Regions from separate parts of the Nocardia sp. NPDC023733 genome, predicted to be linked through region 1. Evidence: riboswitches for the same ligand, from Rfam matches in the RefSeq annotation. Region 1 holds a riboswitch; the other holds the start of a gene.
The links. A riboswitch is a leader RNA that binds a small molecule or an ion and turns the genes downstream of it on or off. The one in region 1 is predicted to bind cobalamin.

Region 1 (6,137 bases):
CGGGTGCCGGAAAACGGGTCTCCACACCGCAATTGCGCACCGTCACGGCGGTCGCGGATTCGGCGGACGTTCCGGCGCACGCCGCGAGTACGGCGGCGAGTGCGGTGGTGGCCAGGATACGGCCGAGGTTCGTGTTCATCGTCGTGCCTCTCGCGGGGTGATCAACAGGTGGTCCTCGCCGGTGACCGGATGCCGGACGCGGTTGGCGTCGACACCGAACACCTCGGCGACGACGGCGGGGGAGAGCGCGTCGGCTGGTGGCGCGGGTGGGTACGCAGAACCCTTGTGTAGCACGATGATCCGATCGCAATAGCGGTCCGCCAGCGAAAGGTCGTGCAGAGCGGCCACCACCGTGCGGCGCAGACCGCGGACCAGGGTGAGCAATTCGAGCTGATGGGTGACATCGAGATGGTTGGTCGGCTCGTCGAGCAGCAGGACGGGGGTGTTCTGGACGAGTGCACGGGCCAGCAGGACCCGTTGACGTTCGCCACCGGAGAGCCGGCGCACCGGTCGTCCGGCGAAGCCGTGCAGGTCGACCGACGCCAAAGCCTGTGTCACCCGCTGTTGTTCGCGTGGTGCCTCCAGACCCCACGGCGGCAGGTATGGGGTGAGCCCCAGCGCCACGACCTCACCGACCAGCATGTCGTCGGGTGGTATCTCGTCCTGGGCGACCAGCGCGACGGTCGCGGCGCGGCGGCGGGGCCGCAGATCGTGCAGGACCTGGTCGTCGACGAGTACCCGGCCGGAACGGGGTCGGTGCACACCGGACAAGGTGCGCAGCAGCGTGGTTTTGCCGCTGCCGTTGGGGCCGACGAAGCCGACGGTCTCACCCGGCTCGATCGTGAAGTCCACCTCCGCGAGAACAGTGCGCCGGCCGATGGCGCAGGCGAGCTCGCGCGCATGGAGTCTGCCGTGTTCGAGAGGCGGCGGCTCGGGGGCCGGTTCGTGGGAACTCATGAGGTGCCGAATCGGTAGCGGCGTCTGCCCATCAGCAGAAGGAACGTGGGGGCGCCGATGAGGCCGGTGAGGACACCGACCGGAATCTCGGTGGGGCGCACCAGCACCCGGGTGGCGGCATCGGCGACGACGAGGAACAGCGCCCCGCACAGCGCGCAGGCGGGCAACAGATCGCGATGCCGTGGGCCGACGATCATGCGCGCGGCATGCGGCACGACCAAGCCGACGAAACCGATCCCACCCGACACCGCGACCAGCACACCGACGAGCACGGCGAGCAGCACGAACAGCCCGATCCGCAGGCCGGTCACCGGAACCCCGAGCGAGGAGGCGGTGTCGGCGCCGAGGGTGAGGGCGTCGAGCCAGCCCGCGATCGCGACCAGGATCGTGGCACAGAGCGCGACGACGGTCAGTGGGAGGGCCAGGGTCGGCCAATCGGCGCCCGCGAGGCTGCCGAGCAACCAGAACAGCACCGATTCGGCGGCGGCGGGATCGGTGCTGCGGAACACCAGGTAGCTGCTGCAGGCGGCGAAGGCCGAGCCGAGCACGGTACCGGTGAGCACCAGCCGCAACGGGGTGAGCCCGCCCTGCGCCAGGGCGATGAGGAAGACGAGGGTCGCCGCACCGAAAGCGCCGGCCAGCGCGCCGCCGGACAGCGCCCACATGCCGGCACCCGCGAACAGGCCGGAGGTGATGACGGCCGCCGCGCCGACGGCCGCGCCGGAGGAGACGCCGAGCAGGTAGGGGTCGGCGAGCGGGTTGCGAACCAGGGTCTGCATCGCGGCGCCCGCCACCGCGAGACCGGCACCGACCACGGCGGCGAGGATGGTGCGCGGGACGCGCAGCTGCCAGACGATGGTGTCGATACCGGGGTCGGTGGGGGTGGTTCCGGTGAGCCGGGCGCCGAGGGTGTCGAGTACCGCGCGCACGGGAACGGTCTCCGCGCCGAAGCCGGTGGCGGCGATCATGGCGACCAGCAGCAGCACCGCGAGCACGGGTAGTGCGAGCGAGATCCGTGCACGGATCATCGCGGGTTCTCCAGAGGCAAGGCGCGGCCCTTTCAGAGGGTGCCCGGCGAGGGAGGTCTGACTTTCGCCGTGAGGCGATCACAGTGGCGCGACCGTCCCGGAATTGCACCGGATTCCCGCACCCACCGGGGATGACCCACCGACTGTAGCGCGGCACCGGGTGCCGGCACAGCGCCGGGTTCGGCTCACGGTAAGGCAAAGGGTGTTCGCCGGTTTGTCCGGTTGCTTGAATCCGGGTATGTACCGACCGAACACCTCTGCGCACGGCCTGCGTGGCCGCGTCACCGCCGCGTTCCTCGCGGTGGCCACCGCCGCGACTCTCGGCCTGACCGGATGCGCGGGCGGTGACGACAAGCCGCTCGGCACCCCCGACGCGCCGCTGCCCACCGAGGTTCCGCCGGGCACCACCCTCGTGGTCGCCGACCAGCAGGAGCGGTTGCAGAACGCGCTTCGGCTCTCGGGCGAGCTGGACAAGCTGCCGTTCAAGATCGAGTTCGCGAACTTCGTCGGCGGGCCCGCGATCCTGGAGGCCTTCCGGGCCGGCGCGGCCGATGTGGGCCAGGTCGGTGACGTACCGCCGATCCACGCACTCGCGGCGGGGCAGGACGTACCGATCGTCGGCTCCTACCAGACCAACCCGCAGGCGCTGAAACTCGCTGTCGCTCCGGGTTTGTCGATCACGAAGCTCACGGACCTGAAGGGGCGCAATATCGCCTACGCCGAGGGCACCGCCCAGCAGGCGGCGGTGTTGAAAGCGCTGAGCAAGGCGGGTCTGAAAACCGGTGACGTGCAACTGATCCGGTTGCAGCTCGCGGAGTTCCTCGACGCGGTGCGCACCGGGCAGGTCGATGTGGCGCCGCTGATCGAACCGAATGTGACCAGGTTGCTGCGCACTCCCGGCACGTCGCTGATTCCGGATTCGGAGACGAGCGGCATCTACAGCGGGCTCGCCTATGTGTACGCGCGGCGCGCCGTGGTGCAGGATCCGGCGAAAGCGGCCGCGACCCGGGCCCTGGTCGGCGCGTTCGTGCGGGCCTGGCACTGGACCAACACCCACAGCGCGGAATGGGCCGACGCCTATTACGTGCGCAACCAGAAGGTGAGCCCAGACGACGCGCGGCGGATCGTGGAATCGCTCGGCACCTATACATTCCCGCACCTGGACCAGCAGCTGGTCGCGCGTCAGCAGAGCACGATCGACGCGATCGACGCCGCCGGTGAATTGCCGAAGAAGATCACCGCCGCAGACGGTTTCGACCTGCGGTTCGACGCGGCGGTCACCGAAGCCGTCACCGCCAGCGGCGCAGCCTTCGCCCCGGCGGTGAGCTGATGGCGACCCTCGAAGCCGGTGTGCTGCGGCGCGTGCGCGCACACCGGACCGGCGAACCCGAATTGGCTCCGCGCGGACGCGGGAAGCGAAGGCTCGGCCCCGGCAAGCCCATCCCGTTCGGTTTCGCGCTCGGTCCGGCGCTGCTCGTCGGCGCCTGGGTCGCCGGATCGGCCACTGGTGCACTGGATCCCGAGACCCTGCCCGCGCCGTGGACGGTCGCGCGGACGGCGGGGGAGCTGATCGCGGACGGGCGACTGCAGTCCAATCTGCTCACCTCGCTGCAACGCGCGGCGATCGGGCTGGTGCTCGGTGTGGTGATCGGGGTGGTGCTGGCACTGATCGCCGGGTTGAGCCGAATCGGGGAGGCGCTGGTCGACGGCCCCGTACAGATCAAGCGCGCCATTCCGACGTTGGCGCTGATCCCGCTGTTCATCGTGTGGTTCGGGATCGGCGAGGAGATGAAGCTGATCGTCATCACGACCAGCGTGCTGATCCCGATCTACCTCAATACCCACGCGTACCTGCGCGGTGTGGACGCGCGCTATGTGGAGCTGGCCGAGACGGTCGGGCTGTCGCGGTGGGGATTCCTGCGCCGCGTCGCACTGCCCGGGTCGCTGCCCGGCTTCTTCCTCGGGCTGCGGCTCGCGGTCACCATTTCGTGGCTGGCGCTGGTTGTCGTCGAACAGGTGAACGCGACCAGCGGCATCGGATACCTGATGACCCAGGCGCGCACCTATGGGCAGATCGACGTGATCGTCGTCGGCCTGGTGATCTACGGACTTCTCGGACTCTTCGGCGACCTCGCCGTGCGGACAACAGAACGGAAGGTGCTGGCATGGCGACAGACGTTGGGCGACTGATCGAGCACGACGACCGCGCGGTGGTGCGGACCAGGGGCCTCACTCGCGGCTTCGGGCAGCGCGTCATATTGCGGGGTATAGATATTGCGATCCGTCGCGGAGAATTCGTGGCGTTGCTGGGGCGCAGCGGGTCGGGTAAGAGCACACTGTTGCGCGCCCTGGCCGAACTCGACGGGCAGGTACCGGGCTCCGGAGAGCTCACCGTTCCCGGACGGCGCGCGGTGGTGTTCCAGGATTCGCGGCTGCTGCCCTGGGCGCGGGTGCTCGACAACGTGGTGCTCGGACTCACCGGCCGCGACGCCGCCGAGCGTGGGCGGTCCGCGCTGGCCGAGGTGGGCCTCGGTGGACGTGAGAAAGCTTGGCCCCGTGAACTTTCCGGCGGTGAACAGCAGCGGGTGGCGCTGGCCCGATCGCTGGTGCGTGAGCCCGAACTGTTGCTGGCCGACGAACCGTTCGGCGCGCTCGACGCCCTCACCAGGATCCGCATGCACACGCTGCTGCAGGCGCTGTGCGCACGACACCAGCCCGCTGTGTTGCTGGTGACCCATGACGTGGACGAGGCACTGCTGCTGGCCGACCGGGTACTGGTCCTCGACGAGGGTCGCATCGCCATCGATCAGCGCATCGACATCGCCCGACCGCGCAGGCACGCCCACCCCGAATTCATCCGGTTGCGCGAGGTGCTGCTGGCCGGGCTCGGCGTGGACACCACCGACCTCGAGACAGTGAAGCAGGCATCGTGAACGCACCACGGCAATTGAGTCTGAACGCCTTCATCTACCCGTCCGGTCATCACGAGGCCGCGTGGCGGCATCCCGACAGCCGACCGGACCGCATCTACGACGTGACCTACTACCAGGAGATCGGGCGCACCGCGGAGGCGGCGAAGCTGGACGCGGTGTTCTTCGCCGACGGACCCGCCCTGCGCACCGATGTGCGCCACAATGCCGCGCCGGGGCTCGAACCGATCACGCTGCTCACCGCGATCGCGTCCGCCACCACGCATCTGGGGCTCATCGCGACGGCGTCGACCACGTACTACGAGCCGTACAACCTCGCGCGGCTGTTCTCCTCGCTCGACCACATCTCGGGTGGTCGCGCGGGCTGGAACATCGTCACCACCGGAACCGACGTGGCGGCAGCCAATTTCGGTCTAGACCGGCATCCCGACCATCGGGAGCGGTATGCCAGGGCACGTGAATTCGTCGACGCGGTGGTCGCGCTGTGGGACAGCTGGGAGGACGACGCGATCGTGCTCGACCGGGCGGCGGGCATCTACGCCGACGCGGACAAGATCCATCCGATCGATTTCGTCGGTGAATACCTGCGTGTGCGTGGACCTTTCAACTCGGCACGGACACCACAGGGGCGGCCCGTGCTGGTGCAGGCCGGTGCCTCCAACGAGGGCCGCGCATTCGCCGGCCGGTACGCCGAGGCGATTTTCACGGCGCACCAGCGCCTTTCGGATGCCCAGGCCTTCTACGCCGACATCAAGGCCAAGGCCGCCGAGTACGGGCGCGACGCCGAGGAGGTGCGGATCCTGCCGGGCATCAGCCCGTTCATCGCCGACACCGAGTCCGCCGCGCGGCGGCTGGAGCGTGAGTTCAACGAGCTCACCGTGCCGGAATACGGGTTGAAGCAACTGGAATCGATCACCGGGACGTCGCTGCGCGGGTACCCGCTCGACGAGGTGGTGCCGGTGGAGGTCTTCGCCGGGGCGGGCGATGTCACCGACAACGCCCGCAGCAGGCTGCAGGTGGTGGCCGGAATCGTCGAGCGCGAACGACCGACGCTGCGCGGCCTGCTGCACCGGCTGGCCGGTGCGCGTGGGCACCGGGTGATCGCCGGAACCCCCGAGCAGATCGCCGACACCATCGAGGAATGGTTCACCCACGGCGCGGCCGACGGATTCAATGTGATGCCGCCTTGGTACCCCGGCGGACTCGAGGTGTTCACCTCGAC
Region 2 (6,137 bases), on a different contig from region 1:
TTCTGATGCGACCCGCCGTGAACGAGCCCCTCTATTTCGACACCGGCTCGGCCGAGAAACGCAACCCGCACTACGGCCGCATCCTCACGCTCGAAGCCAACCGCCGGATCGAGTTCACCTGGGTCACCGCCGCGACCGAAGGGGTGGAGACCGTGGTCGCCGCCGAATTCCTGAAACAACCACGCGGCATCAGGTTGCGGCTGCGGCACTCCGGTTTCCCCACCGCCGCCATCCGTGACCTGCATCAGCAGGTGTGGCCGGAGAAGCTGGAACGCCTCGACGAAGTGACGAGTATCCCGGTCTGAGCTCACGTAGGTTCGGTATCGCACACACATTTCTCGACTGAGGCGAAAGGAACGTGATGGCGATTCGTAGCGCACGCACACTCTGGGCAGGCGGGCTGCAGGACGGCTCAGGGCAGGTCGAGCTGGTCAGCTCCGGTCTCGGCAAATTCGACGTGTCCTGGCCCCGGCGCACGGCCGACACCGCCGAGGGCACCAGCCCCGAAGAGCTGATCGCGGCCGCGCATTCGTCGTGCTACTCGATGGCGCTCTCGGCCGAGCTCGCCAACGTGGGCGGTACCACGGAGAGCCTCGACGTCACCGCCGACGTGACCCTCGGCCCCGACCCGGCGGGCGGTTTCCGGATCAGCAAGATCAAGCTCACCGTGCGCGCCGTCGCCTCGGGGATCGACGCCGAGGGCTTCTACACCGCGGCGACCGCGGCCAAGAACGGCTGCCCGGTGAGCAAGGCGCTCGCCGGTGTCGCCGAGGTGGAACTGGACGCCGAACTCATCTGAACACTCACCGCTGGGTGAACCAGCGGTGCGCCGCCGGGGTGTACATCGCCGGAATCGCGATCACCACCGCGAGGATGTGCACCGCCCGGCAGGCGACGAGGACAGCTGAATCGGGCGCGAGCCCACCGAACAGGGCGCCGAAATCGTCGGTGGAAAGCAGCACAGCCAGCGGTTCGATGATGAGCGAGACCAATCCGATCATCCCGATACCGACGGTGAGCAGGGCCCGCGACACCCGGCTGCCGTTGGCCATGTGCATCGCGACCCCGAGCACCACCAGGTAGATGGCCAGCCGGGGCAGCAGACCCGTCGCGGTGGCGCCCAATTCGGTCCCACCGCGCACGGCACGCAGCAGTCCTTCGGCGACTCCGGCGGCCAGCGCGGTGACCAGCCCGGCGAAGGCCACGCGCACCGCGCCCGGACGGGCGACGGAAACAGAGAAGGCAGTGTCGGTCATGATGCCGACACTGCCCTCCCGCGGTACTCACGAGGATCACCCCGAGGTAGCGACCTCGCGTGCTACCGGAGTGCTACGCGCGCTCGACCATTCGGTGAGCGCGGCGAACGCCAGTCCCAGAGCCGCCCACAGGGTTGCGGTTTCGGCCAGCGAGGCCACCCGGAACTGCCACAGCAGCGTCGCCGGGAAATCGTCGGAGACCTCGTTCACCCCCGGCAGCAGCACGTAACCGACCGTGGTGACCAGCACGAACGCGGCTACCGCGGCAACGATCCGGAACGAGTCGAGCTGACCGGCCAGCGCGCGATAGGCCGCGACGGCCGCCGCGACCGCGAGCAGGCCGAGCACGACGACGGCCACCCACAGCCAGGTGCGCTGGTCGATGGTTTCCGGGTCGCCGACCGCCGGTGGATTGGCCGGGTACTTGAAGAACGGCACCGCGACGATCGCCACCCACGCGAATCCCGCTGCGGTCAGCGACAATCGGGGGCCGCTCAGCGCGGTGAAACGGCGAGCCACGTTCACCACGGCGGCGAAGATCGCCCCGAACGCCATACCGGCCAAGGCGAGCGCGAGGAACTGACCCGCCTGCTGCCCCGATCGGCTGACCAGCGGTTCTTCATCGTGCGCCTGGTCCTCGACGGTCCCGTGCGAATGCCCGCCGGAACCGGCTTCCTCGATGGCGATCGCCGCCTCGATATGGGGCTCACCGATGAAATAGCCCACTGTCGCGGCCAGCAGACCGGCGATCAGACCGGCCAGCAGACCACGTAACAGCAGGGTTTTGAAGGATCCGGTCAGTGGCACGGGACACCGAGCAGGTGACGTCCGTCGTGCATCAGCTCGTGCAGGAACATCCCGCTACGCGAGACGGCCCCCTGATCGAAACCGACCAGGTACAGCGTGAGCAGTGCAAGAAGAACGACACCGACCGTGACCAGCACGGTTGCCAGGGTGTCGAGGCCGGTAGACCGGCTGGGTGAATGCGCGATAGCCATTCGGGTCCTCCTCCGGGATGCGCGTCCCGCGATCGAAGCGATAGGCGAGGATGCCGATGTCTGGCTGTCCGCACCGGAATCCGGCACGGAATACAGTGGCGCGACCGCTCCGGAATCTCACCGGATTACCGCGCACCCTCGCGTAATTTCCCTCGAACTGTGACAGCCGCCGCCAGGGCGCGTCAATACATCCAGGGGAAACGCCCCGATCAGGACTTCGCGGGCACGTCCAGCACGACCTCGAATTCGAGCAGCGACGCACCGGTCGACACCGGCTTGGGCCGCTCACCGTCGGCACCGTGACCGGCGTGCGCCGCGCGGGCCGGGCCGTCACGCCACGCGGCGAACGACTCCTCCGAATCCCACTGCGTCACCACGAAATACCGGTTGTCACCGGCCACCGGACGCAGCAACTGGAAGCCGAGGAACCCGGGCGAGTTCTCCACCGCGTGGGCCCGCGCGGCGAACCGCTTCTCCAGCTCCGGGCCCGCGCCCTCGGGAATCTCGATCGCATTGATCTTCACAACAGCCATGAGTCGACTGTATACGGGGCAGAATCGGGTGCGTGCTGTACGACGAAGGCGGGGTCGGGGTGCCGATTCTGCTGCTACACGGTCTGATGGGAAGCGCGCGTACCTGGTCGGATCAGGTGCCGTGGCTGCGCGAGTTCGGTCATGTCCACACCTTCGACGCCGCGGGTCACGGTCGTGTTCCGCCCGCCGAGCTCAGCACCGAGGCGTTCGTCGCCGACCTCGCCGCGCACACGGCGGCGATCACCGAACCGATGATCGTGATCGGGCATTCGATGGGTGCGCTGCACGGGTGGGTGTTCGCGGCGACCCATCCCGAGCGGGTCCGCGCGATCGTCGTCGAGGACATCGCCCCGGACTTCACCGGCCGCACCGCCGCCCACTGGGCCGAACTCATCCACTCCTGGCCGCAACCCTTCCCCGACGAGCAGGCCGTGATCGACTATTTCGGGCCGGTGGCCGGGCGGTACTTCCTGCGGGCATTCACCGAATCGAGCGGCTACCGGCTCCACGGCGAGGTCGACACCTTCCGCGCGATCTCCGAGGAATGGGGAACGCGCGACTTCTGGGACGAATGGAAATCGCTGCGCGTTCCCGCATTGCTCATCGAGGGCGAGCACACCATCACCCCGGCTGGGCAGATGCGGACGATGGCCGAGGTGCATCCGGACGCGGAGTACGTGCGAGTTCCCGGGGCGGGGCACCTGATTCACGATGAGCGGCCCGAGGAATACCGCGCGCACGTCGAACGGTTTCTGGCGCGGGTCTGAGCCGCAGCCTGGTCGGACGGCTTCTGGTGCGGGGCTGGGTGTCTACCCTCGAGGAAGTCCCCACGCCGCACCCTGCCCCTGGCCTGCAAGCAGGTCGAACGGTACCGGCGGATATCAGGCGCCCTCGCCGGCCAGGGCGAACAAACCGTCCTCGGTCTGCTCGATGAGCCCGTCGACCAGCAGCGAATCCAGCGCCCGAGCTCGCTGACCCGGGTCGCGCGTCCAGGCCATGTCCAGCCGCACCCGCTCGACCGGCCCCGACGCATCACGCAGCACATCGAGCAGCCTGCCGCGCGCCTGCCGATCGGTGCCCTCGTACTTCTGCACCTTGCGCACCACCTCGGCGGCCGGCCTGCCCGCGTCGACCCAGGCGCAGCGCGGCAGCGGGCAGTTGCCGCAGTCGGGGTTGCGGGCCGTGCAGACCAGCGCGCCCAGTTCCATCAGCGCCGCCGAGAACTTCGCGGCCCGCGGCACCGAGGTGGGCAGCAGCGCCTCGGTTTCGGCGAGATCGCGCGAGGACGGATTACCGGGTTCACGGCCGTGCACCGCCCGCGCCACCACGCGGCGAACATTGGTGTCCACCACCGGAACTCGCTGCCCGTACGCGAAACACGCCACCGCGCGCGCGGTGTAGGCGCCGATACCCGGCAGGCTCAGCAGGACGTCGACATCGGCCGGAACCACGTCGCCGTGCTCGGCGGCCAGCACCCGCGCGCACTCGTGCAACCGCAGTGCCCGGCGCGGATAACCGAGCTTGCCCCACGCCCGCAGCACCTCGGCCTGTGACGACGCCGCCATCGCCGAGGGCACCGGCCAGCGCGCCACCCACTCACGCCAGATCGGCTCCACCCGCACCACGGGTGTCTGCTGCAGCATGATCTCGCTCATCAGGATGTGCCAGGCGGTCGCCTCCGGCCGCCGCCACGGCAGGTCACGCGCCCGCTCGGTGAACCAATCCAGCAGGACCTCGGCGTCGATACTCACTGTTCCCGTTCCATCTCTGCCAGGCCGACTTTGCCGAGGCGTAACAGCGCAGACTCGCTGGTAACCGATAGCGTGTGCACAATGGTCGGTATGCCTGGTTCTAATCCGATAAGTGCCTGGAAGTCGCTGCGCGAGGGCAACGAGCGCTTCGTCAACGACACTCTGCTGCATCCTAGCCAGGGCGCAGCAGACCGGGCCAAGCTCGTGAACGGACAGCGACCGCACGCCATCCTCTTCGGCTGCGGCGATTCGCGCGTAGCCGCCGAACTGATCTTCGACCAGGGTCTCGGCGACATGTTCGTGGTGCGTACCGCAGGCCACGTCGTCGACTCCTCGGTGCTCGGCTCGATCGAATACGGCGTCGAGGTGCTCAACGTGCCGCTGATCGTGGTCCTCGGCCACGACAGCTGCGGCGCGGTGAAGGCCACGATCGACGCGCTCGACGGCGGCGCCGTCCCCGGCGGCTTCATTCGCAGCGTGGTCGAGAAGGTGACCCCCTCGATCCTGCTCGGCCGCCGCGAAGGGCTCACGACGGTCGACGACCTCGAGGCCCGGCACGTGGTGGAGACCAGCAAGCTGCTCATGGAACGCTCGATGATCATCTCCCAGCGCGTCGCCACTGGTCAGTGCGCGATCGCGAGCGTCACCTACCAGTTGTCCGACGGTCGCGCGCATCTGCGCCGGGTGGTCGGCAATATCGGCGAGACGGTCTGAATCGGGCGGTAAGCGCCCGACACGCCGAGGTCATCGAGCGCGCCCTCGCGCGCTGCGCTTACCTTTGAAGCGTGCTGGAACCGAATGGACCGCTGCCACCGGAGATCTACTGGCGTCGTCGCGCGCTGGCCATCGGCGTCATCGTCGTCGCGCTCGCGATCGTGGTCTGGCTGGTCACGATGGTGGCGCGCGGTGGTGATTCGTCCGGTTCGGGCGCGGCCGCGTCCTCGACGACGGTCGCGAGCACGTCCCAGACCAGCAGTGCGACCAGTAGTGCGACGGCAAGCAGTTCGGTGACCAGCACGTCGGCGGCACCGTCGTCGACCACGTCCGCCGCCCCGGAGCCCGCGGCCCAGCCGTGTAGCGATCAGTCGCTGGCGCTGAAGGTGACGGTCAACCAGCCGACCTACCGGGTGGGTGATCAGCCGGGCTTCGGCACCGTCATCACCAACATCTCCACGGCCGCGTGCTCGCGCGATCTCGGCGCGGGCCCGCAGTTCCTCGTCTTCACCCTCGACGGGCAGCGCAGGCTGTGGGCGAGCAACGACTGCACCCCGGACGGGCCGCCTGAGGTGAAGACCCTGAAGGCGGGCGAACAGCTGTCGTACAAGGGCACCTGGTTCGGCACCACGTCCCAGCCACAATGCGCGGGGGAGCGGTTGCCGGTCCCGGCGGGTGCGTACATGGTTGTCGCACAGCTCGGTTCCATCCGCAGCGCGGCCGAACCGTTCAACCTGGCCGACTGAATACCGTCCGACCGGGCATTATGCGGATGCGCTGTAAATCACATGTCCAAGACGGCTGATTTGCAGAATTCGCAGGACGGGCGGCCGTGTCAACGGCTGTTACCGCCGAAATGCCGAATTCGACCGGAAAGCGCGGTTT

Region 2: linked by a shared signal. The riboswitch ahead of AB0F86_RS28795 (CbtB-domain containing protein) and the one ahead of AB0F86_RS26090 (iron ABC transporter permease) in region 1 are both predicted to bind cobalamin.

Annotation. Positions count from the first base shown of each region.
Region 1 covers NZ_JBFAAN010000009.1:5,937-12,073, forward strand. The annotation lists gene AB0F86_RS26080 (ABC transporter substrate-binding protein) at 1-139, opposite strand, end outside; gene AB0F86_RS26085 (ABC transporter ATP-binding protein) at 136-957, opposite strand; gene AB0F86_RS26090 (iron ABC transporter permease) at 954-1,985, opposite strand; cobalamin riboswitch at 2,013-2,161, opposite strand; gene AB0F86_RS26095 (ABC transporter substrate-binding protein) at 2,224-3,315, shown strand; gene AB0F86_RS26100 (ABC transporter permease) at 3,315-4,175, shown strand; gene AB0F86_RS26105 (ABC transporter ATP-binding protein) at 4,151-4,918, shown strand; gene AB0F86_RS26110 (LLM class flavin-dependent oxidoreductase) at 4,912-6,137, shown strand, end outside.
Region 2 covers NZ_JBFAAN010000012.1:6,987-13,123, reverse strand. The annotation lists gene AB0F86_RS28815 (SRPBCC domain-containing protein) at 1-305, shown strand, start outside; gene AB0F86_RS28810 (OsmC family peroxiredoxin) at 362-799, shown strand; gene AB0F86_RS28805 (hypothetical protein) at 804-1,256, opposite strand; gene AB0F86_RS28800 (CbtA family protein) at 1,293-2,063, opposite strand; gene AB0F86_RS28795 (CbtB-domain containing protein) at 2,054-2,254, opposite strand; cobalamin riboswitch at 2,288-2,437, opposite strand; gene AB0F86_RS28790 (antibiotic biosynthesis monooxygenase) at 2,464-2,787, opposite strand; gene AB0F86_RS28785 (alpha/beta hydrolase) at 2,820-3,554, shown strand; gene AB0F86_RS28780 (A/G-specific adenine glycosylase) at 3,669-4,538, opposite strand; gene AB0F86_RS28775 (carbonic anhydrase) at 4,629-5,252, shown strand; gene AB0F86_RS28770 (hypothetical protein) at 5,324-5,998, shown strand.